DNA from 2 places in the Paenarthrobacter sp. genome. Region 2 is predicted to be linked to the other one. Evidence: predicted binding sites of a transcription regulator. Region 2 holds the regulator's gene; the other holds the start of a gene.

Region 1 (4,416 bases), on a different contig from region 2:
CGAGCATGGGGACGGACTGCTGATCGTGGCGGAGCAACTGCCGATTCCGGAGAAAAGGCCCGACGGCGGCTCCATGGTGATTGCCTCCACCTACGATTTGGGCGCCCACACATTAGCGGACATCCGGTCCTCGTGGGACAACTGGAAGGCTGAGAACTACGGTTCGTAGGGTTTCTTCGGAAGGTTACCTGCCGTAAAGCTGGCACACTTGGTAGCGTGCCAGCTTCCTCATCTGCCCCTGCATCTTCCCCTGCTCCCACCCGGCCTGACTTGCCCGGATTGTCCGACCGGCAATCCGAGTTCTCCTTTTCTGTGGGCCAGCGCCTAACTGAAACGTGCTCCCCGTCGGACGCCCAGGTGGAAGTAAACGGAGGCTCTTTCCTGGGCCGAACCGGAACCATCACCACACCGCACGGGACCATCCAGACGCCCGCGTTCATCGCCGTCGGGACCAAAGCAACCGTGAAGGCAGTGCTGCCGGAGTCCATCGCCGAGCTCGGCGCGCAGGCTGTGCTTGCCAACGCCTACCACCTGTATCTGCAACCGGGGCCGGTGATCCTCGACGCCGCTGGCGGGCTTGGCGCGTTCATGAACTGGTCGGGGCCCACCTTCACTGACTCGGGCGGATTCCAAGTGATGAGCCTTGGCTCGGGGTTCAAAAAAGTCATCGACATGAAGAACGTGGACAGCTCAGGACCGGACGATGCAGTAGCGCCCGGCAAGGAGCGGCTGGCACACATTGACGACGACGGTGTCTGGTTCAAATCCCACCTCAACGGGGATCGGCACCGCTTCTCCCCCGAAATCTCCATGCAGGTCCAGCACCAGATCGGCGCGGACATCATGTTCGCCTTTGACGAGCTCACCACGTTGCAGAACTCCCGGGCCTACCAAGAGGAGTCGTTGGAGCGAACGCGGCTGTGGGCCCTGCGATGCCTGGAGGAACACGCTTCGTTGACCGCTTCCCGTGTGGGTAAGCCATACCAAGCGCTGTTTGGTGTCATTCAGGGAGCCCAGTATGAGGACCTGCGAAGGAAGGCCTGCCAGGATCTGGGCGCCATGCCCTTTGACGGGTACGGGATCGGAGGTGCGTTGGAGAAGGAAAACCTGGGCACCATTGTGCGCTGGTGCAACGAGGAACTTCCCGAGGACAAACCCCGGCACCTGCTCGGGATCTCCGAACCGGACGACATCTTCACGGCCATCGAGAACGGTGCCGACACTTTCGACTGCGTCTCCCCCACCCGTGTTGCCCGGAACTCCGCGTTCTACACACCCTTTGGCCGCTTCAACTTGTCCGGCGCTAAGTACAAGACGGACTTTGGGCCGTTGCAGGACGGCTGCGATTGCTACACCTGCCTGAACTATTCACGGGCCTACATCCACCACCTCTTCAAGGCCAAGGAAATGCTCTCGGCAACCCTGATCTCCATCCATAACGAACGCTTCGTGGTGAAGATGGTGGACGACGCCCGCCTGGCCATCGAATCCGGGGAATTCTTCGAGTTCAAGGCGGAGACGCTGGGCCGGTACTACTCGTAGCGCGCCATCGCCGGTCCGTTTCGGGGCTAGGCTGCGCACCGTGCCGAACGCACGGCATGGTGCGCAGCAAGCCATCGAAATGGGCCCCTGCGGAGGCTAGGCCGCGGCTACTCCGTAGCTCGGCTCTCGCTTCTTGATCCAGCCAACAACCAGCACGGTGACGGGTACGAACAGGAATTCCACGGCCGTCTTGTAGACGAAGCCAACCAGGACGTAGTTCAGGAACGAGCCGAAGTCCGTGATGCCGATGACCGACGCCGCGATGCTGCAGAAGATCAGGGTGTCAACGAATTCGCCCACCACGGACGAGCCCATCAGGCGCGCCCACAGAGACTTCTCGCCAGTGCGCTCCTTCATCTTCACCAGGATCCAGGAGTTGATGGTCTGCCCGGCCAGGAAAGCGAGCAGTGAACCGAGGACGATCAGCGGAACCGGGCCCAGGGCACCTTCGATGGCTGCCTGCTTGGCTGTGCCGTACTCGTCATTGAAGCCCGGCAGCACGATGATGATCCAGTAGCAGAGCGATGCGAACACCGAGAGCGCGAACGAGGTGATGATGGCCTTTCGTGCCACCTTGAACCCGTAGACCTCGCTCATCACGTCACCCAGGATGTATGCGAGGGGGAACAGGAAGAAGCCGCCGTCAGTGATAATCGGCCCGAACACTACGCCCTTGGAGGCGCCGATGTTGGACAGGATCAGCACTACGGCCATGATGGCCAGCATGATGCCGAAATACGGCGAGCCGATCGAAGCGAAGCGCGGTGCGGGCTTGCTCAAAGTACTGGAGCCTGAGGGCGAGGGCATGGGTCATCCATTTCTTAGTGGTTCGCGCAGGCGTCCGTAGTAAGACTGCCCCGCTGTATTAGCACTGTGGTTGGTGGGGCATCCGGCCCGGCACCGATTCCATTCTCCCACTCCGCGCCTGTACTTTCCTGTCTGCACAACCATCATCTTTTGAACATGTTCAGAAGCCATGTCATACTCATCCTTGAACACGTTCAAAATTCGATTGAGGAGCGGCACCATGGCAGCAAAGAGTGAGCAGACCCGGCAGCTCGTGGCCAACGTCGCGCTGAAGATGTTCCGTGAAATCGGCTTTGAGAAGACCACCATGCGCGCAATTGCGCAGGAGGCTGGAGTCTCCGTCGGCAACGCCTACTACTACTTCGCTTCCAAGGACGAGCTCGTCCAAGAGCTCTACATCCAGGTACAGGACGAACACGCCACAATGGCTGCGCAGGCCCTCGAAGGCGTCCAGGATCTCGCGGGGCGCCTCAAAGCAGTTCTGCACTCCGGTATCGACGTCATGGCGCCGTACCACCAGTTCGGTTCCGATTTCATCGCGACGGCGATCCGGCCGACGTCGCCCGTCAACCCGTTCGGCGAGGCGTCCACCGCCGCCCGCGAGGCCTCGCTCGCGATCTTCCGGTCCGCCGTCGAAGGTTCCTCCCCCGCCGTCGCGAAAAAGTTGCGCGGCGATCTACCCGAGCTGCTGTGGCTGGCTTACATGGGCGTGGCGCTGTTCTGGGTCTACGACCGCTCCGAAGGACAACGCCGTACACGAAAACTTATCGACGGCGCCGCTCCTCTGGTGGCGCGCGGCCTGTCATTGGCGAAAATTCCCGGCGTCAGCAAGGTGTTCGACGACGTCCTGGGGCTCGTGCGACGCGTCAAGGAAGACTCGTGATGCCGAGGACGGTGGTGATTGCCGGCGCTAGTGGCTTCATTGGCAGCTACTTCACGCAGCGGTTCATTGACGAAGGGTGGCAGGTCCGGACAGTTGGGCGGGACACGTCGGCTGACGCTCAATGGCACGACGACGGCGCCATCACCAAAGCGCTTGACGGCGCCGAACTGCTGGTGAACCTCGCCGGACGCTCCGTGAATTGCCGATACGACGAGCGGCACCGGCGCGAGATTCTGGACTCCCGGGTCCTCACGACTCGCGCTTTGGGACGCGCCGCTGCTCGATGTGCCGAACGGCCCAGAACCTGGATCAACTCAAGTACCGGCACCATCTACCGGCATGCGGAAGATGGTCCTCAGTCTGAGGTCACCGGCGAACCGGGAAGCGGATTCTCCGTGGACGTTGCCCGTGCTTGGGAGGACGAGTTGGCGGCTGCCGTTGCTCCGGGCACTCGAAAGGTGGCGCTTCGGATCGCGATCGTTCTCGGCGCGGGTGGCGTCATGAGCCCGCTCCGGAACCTTGCTCGGCTGGGGCTGGGCGGGCACATGGGCCATGGCACGCAAAAGTTCAGCTGGATCCACGTGGAGGACTTGTTTAGGACGGTGTTGTTCGTGCACACCCACGCTGAGCTGACCGGTCCAGTTAACGCGGCAACGCCCTATCCTGTGGACAACCGCGAGCTGATGTCACTTGTCCGGCAAAGCATGGGTGTCCCGTTCGGCATCCCAACGCCGGCCTGGCTGCTTGAAGCCGGCGCCATCCTGATCCGTACACAAACAGAGCTTGTACTGAAGAGCCGATGGGTGGAGCCCCGGAAACTGCTCGACGCCGGGTTCGCGTTTGAGTATCCTTCGCTGGCCGGCGCGCTCAACGAGATCGCCGAGGGCAAAGCCAAACGCTCGCTCACATAATCGCCCCTTCAGCCGAACGCTCGCTCACATCACTCGGAGGTAGTCATGAGCCATGACCCTTGGTCAATCGATGAAGAGTGCGCGCTGGCAACAAGGAGCCCATCCACAGGATGGCGCTACGGACCAAAGGATCGGGTGGTGCTGGGAGGCAAGGGACTGACTCTGGGCATATCCGTGGCGCACTTGACGTTCTGCGCGTTGCTGTCCAGCCAGAGTCCCGAGTTGGCCGTTGTCTTTTTCATTTACAGTCTGCTCCCGGTCTGGGCAGTTGGT
Region 2 (4,416 bases):
GGTGATCTCCGGACTCCTGGGCCTGCTGTTTGGCCTCATCGCTTTCTTTGCCGTCATCGCTGCCTTCGCATTCGCTCCGGGATTCGCCGCCATCGCGCTGATCCTTCTCCTGATCACCTTGGCGGTAGCCGCCGCACAAGTGGTCCTGGCCATGAAGATGAAGGAAGGCAAAGAGTGGGCCCGGCTCGCGTTGACCATCCTGGCCGGTGTTTCCTTACTGCTGGCCATCTTCGGAGCGGCAAGTGGTGGCGGTTCCGGCATGGGCTTGGGCGGCAACTGGTTCGGCTTCCTGGTGAGCGCAGTTGCTGTTGTACTGATGTGGCTGCCCAATTCGCAGCTCTGGTTCAAGGCCGTGAAGGGCCACGCTTAGCAGTGACCCAACTGCCGCCGTCGTGCGTTACCGGCGGTAGAGCGAGACTGAAGGCCGCGGTCAGATCCTCTCGGATCTCGCGGCCTTCATCATGAAGGCGTAAGCCGAGATGATGATTTTTCCCGTGAGCTTGAAATACCTGCGTGTGATCATCTGCAGTGTCGGACGCTGGGGGTACGGTGGTACCAGAACCACGCTGGGGGCAGGGTCATTTTGCTGATCCCGGCGGCCGCACCAGCAGTCGAACAAGCAAAGGAATGCCATGAGCAACCCTCCGTACCCGCCCTCGAACCCGGGCGACGACAACAAGCCCGAGCAGCACGGCTCCCAGCCTTCCGCGCCGCAGCCTCCGGCACCCCAATATGGTCAGCAGTCCCCCGCCGCGCCGCAGTACGGACAGCAGTCCCCCGCCGCACCGCAGTACGGACAGCAGTCCCCCGCCGCACCGCAGTACGGACAGCAGCCTTCCCCGTATGGCCAAGCTCCCGGAGCTCCGCAGTATGGCCAGGGCAACAACTGGCCGAGCCAGCAGCCCGGCCCCACCACTATCCCTCCAATGGTTAATTACGCGTTCTGGATGATCATTGCCGCAGGTATCCTGTCTGCCATCAGCTCGCTGCTCTTGGCCACCACCGGAGCCGATGCCTTCATTAACGTGATGAACCAGCAGGCCGCACAGCAGGGCACTGAGTTCCCTGCGGAATCCATTGAGGGGATGCGCGGTGCCATCGCAGTGGGCGCCATAGTCGGTGCCATCTTCTCATTGGGCCTTTACGCGCTGGTCGCCTTCCCCGTCCGGAAGGGCAAGAACTGGGCCAGGATCCTGGGCACCGTGTTCGCTGCTATCTCTGTTCTGGGCCTCACCGGCTTGTTCCAGTTCGGCGCAACCTACGGCATGATGCAGCTCGTCGTGATCCTGCTGGGCGTTGCAGCGATAGTCATGCTGTACCTGCCGGCGTCGGCTCCGTATTTCCGTAAGGCCCAGCCTTTCGGGAACCCGTACCAGAACCCCTACGGCCGCTAAACCGTCACGCTTCCAAGTACTAAACGCGGGCGCGGACCCGGTAAAGGCTAAACAGCCTGGCCCGGTGTCTGCGCCCGTTGTGCGTGGTAGGCCAGGATCTGGAGCTCGGTTGCCATATCCACCTTGCGGAGGTTGACGTGAGGGGGGACCTGCAGCAGCACCGGTGCGAAGCTCAGGATGCTCCGGATTCCGGCGGCAATGACGCGGTCGCACACAGCTTGAGCCACGGTCGCAGGTAGCGCCAGCACCACCATGTTGGTATGGGTGCGTTCCAGGACGCGCTCCAGCTCGGCCGAATCACTCACCCGCAACCAGCCCACCTCGTTGCCGATCACCATGGGGTCCGCGTCAAAGATAGCCACAACGTCGAAGCCCCGGGACTCGAAGCCGCCGTACCGTGCGAGGGCTTTGCCGAGGTTACCGGCACCCACAATCGCGACCTTCCAGTCGTGCGTTAGGCCGAGTGCGGCGGCGATGTGCCGGCTCAGGTACTGGACTTCATAGCCAACGCCCCGGGTCCCGTAGGAACCGACGTAGGAGAGGTCTTTGCGTAGCGTGGAAGAACTGACGCCCGATGCCTCCGCCAAGGCTTCCGAGGAAACGCGTTCCACGCCTTCGGCCAAAAGTGAGTTGAGCGCGCGTAAATAGAGAGTCATCCGGGCCACAGCCGCGGGCGGGATCTGCTTGGTGGCAGGTTCGTTGTCCCCGGTTGTTGCGTCCGGGGACGGTTCCAGCGCAGTCACGGTATTCTCCATTGCGTCGCTTTGTTGTTCCACTCTATGACCCCCGGCCGGACTCAACAAAAGCCATTACTTACGGGTAACCCCACCTTCAGCCCTCCAGGACTTTCTTCAGAGTGCGGGTGAGCCGTTCCTCGTCGATCTTCCAGAAATCCCGCTGAATGCCGTCTACCAGCACCACAGGGATCTCCTCTCCAAAGCGCTCCTGCAGTTGTAAGTCGCCGTCGATCTTCTGCTCAGTCCACTGCATGCCAAGGCTTTTCGTGACGCGCTCGACGGCGGCACGCGCTTCCGTGCAGAGGTGGCAGTCAGCTTTGGTAAGGAGTACGACGTCGGGAATAGCCATGTCTCAAAGGTAACCGCCCCGACGCTCTCTCACATCCCGCGCCCTTCCCACCAACGCTCGCTCACATCCCGCGCCCTTCGGTGACACCGCCGTGCGTCCTCAACGCAGGCCCCGGCGATTGACTAGACTCAAGGCATGCCCGAGGAGAAGAACGCCGCCGTGGTCGCAGATGCCTTGGTGCAAAACACCGCGCAGAAAGACGCGGCGAAACAGGATCTCGTGCGCAAGCACGCTGGCGAAGCCGCCTTCTTCGACGTCGACAATACGTTGATGAAGGGTGCAAGCCTCTTCCACGTGGCGCGCAAAATGTACGAACGCAAAGCGTTCACACTTTCCCAGGCTGCCGGATTCGCTTGGAAGCAGTTCAAGTTCGTCATGCGCGGCGAAAACATGGAAGACGTCCACTCCGTTCGCGACTCCGCACTGACCCTTGCTGCCGGCATCACCGTGGATGACATCAGGGCCTTGGGCGAAGAGGTCTATGACGAGATGATCGAGTCGAGGATCTGGCCGGGAACCAAAGCGCTGGCAGAACAGCACCTTCGGGTCGGCCGGAAGGTGTGGCTCGTGACTGCTACGCCCATTGAGGTGGCCACCGTCATTTCCACCCGGCTCGGCCTGACCGGGGCTTTGGGCACCGTGGGCGAGGTGGACGAAGGCGTCTACACAGGGAAGTTGGTTGGCGACATCCTCCACGGACCTGCAAAGGCGATCGCGGTCCAACTCGTGGCCGACCGCGAGGGACTGGATCTGGACCACTGCTGGGCGTACAGCGACTCCGCCAACGACATCCCCTTGCTCACCATGGTGGGGCATCCCGTGGTCATCAACCCGGACGCGAAGCTGAGGCGGCACGCTCGTGAGAACAATTGGCCCGTGTACGACTTCCGCTCCGGACGCCGCGCGGCCACGCTCGGCCTCAAAGCCGCGACAGTCGGCGGAGCTGTGTACGGATTGTGGCGTGGCTTCTCAAAATTCCGCGGCCCCCGCGGCTAACGCTCTCGCACATCCCTCGGGCATAAACCTAACGCTCTCGCACATCCCTCGGGCATAAACCCAACGCTCTCGCACATCCCTCGGGCATAAACCCAACGCTCTCGCACATCCCTCGGGCACCTCGACTAGCCTGTGGATAACTTCCGACGACTCAAGGCTTTCTGGGCAAGAATGCCGGTATGCAGAATGCCACCCCGCTTCCTCCCCGACTCACCACTGCACCCTTCACTCGCGATGAAGCCGAAGCAGCAGGCCTTAAGCAGTGGCACCTATGGAATCGCGTCAAGATCGAAGGGGTTAGCCGTGGTCTTTACCGGCCTTCCGACTGGGATTTCGAGCTGTCGGCGGCTGCAAGATCGCTGTCGGCGGCAACTCCCGGTGCTTGGATCTCCCATGTAACCGCCGCCAGGTTACAGGGGACATGCCTCCCACCCTGGTTGTCAGATTCCAACGAATTGCACCTTAGCAAGCCCCGGCATCTCCCGTCAGTGCGGCGCAAAGGAGTGATCGGACACACGGTAGTAGCCGCTGAGGACGAGATTGAGCATGTCCAGGGCATCTGGATGAGCACTCGGGCGCGCACCTGGCTGGATCTCGCACGACGCCTGCCGGTCCGCGACCTCGTCTGCATGGGTGACGAGCTCATTCGCATACCCCGGCCGGACTTCGAAGGACGCGAGACACCGTTCACTACACTCGAAGCTCTCCGCAAATTGGTGGAGAGACACAAGAATCTGCAGGGGGTTGTTCGGGCAAGAGAAGCACTCGGCCTCATGCGCGTGGGCGCCGATTCCGCACCCGAGTCGCTGCTCCGCTTGGCGATGCTGGACGCAGGAATTCCCGAACCGGAACTGCAGGTGCAGCTCCGGCCGAACGATCCTTTTTCCCCGTCCGCGGACCTGGGCTTTCGTGTTCGGCGAGTAGCGCTACAGTACGACGG

What was found. The regulator Rex, encoded in region 2, represses fermentation and respiration genes when NADH is low (regulators of the CRP and FNR family bind a similar motif). The targets are predictions, from matches to a motif close to CTTGTGAANNNNTTCACAAG.
Region 1: RIF72_RS17515 (queuosine precursor transporter) is a predicted target of Rex. The motif match lies at 2,497-2,516, and genes of this name have one in related genera.

What each region holds. Positions count from the first base shown of each region.
Region 1 covers NZ_JAPSHI010000031.1:22,209-26,624, reverse strand. The annotation lists gene RIF72_RS17525 (SRPBCC domain-containing protein) at 1-169, shown strand, start outside; gene tgt (tRNA guanosine(34) transglycosylase Tgt) at 217-1,542, shown strand; gene RIF72_RS17515 (queuosine precursor transporter) at 1,639-2,349, opposite strand; gene RIF72_RS17510 (TetR family transcriptional regulator) at 2,570-3,232, shown strand; gene RIF72_RS17505 (TIGR01777 family oxidoreductase) at 3,229-4,143, shown strand; gene RIF72_RS17500 (hypothetical protein) at 4,189-4,416, shown strand, end outside.
Region 2 covers NZ_JAPSHI010000012.1:98,156-102,571, reverse strand. The annotation lists gene RIF72_RS10995 (hypothetical protein) at 1-370, shown strand, start outside; gene RIF72_RS10990 (hypothetical protein) at 633-1,394, shown strand; gene RIF72_RS10985 (redox-sensing transcriptional repressor Rex) at 1,442-2,149, opposite strand; gene RIF72_RS10980 (glutaredoxin family protein) at 2,226-2,480, opposite strand; gene RIF72_RS10975 (HAD-IB family hydrolase) at 2,616-3,476, shown strand; gene RIF72_RS10970 (DUF559 domain-containing protein) at 3,656-4,416, shown strand, end outside.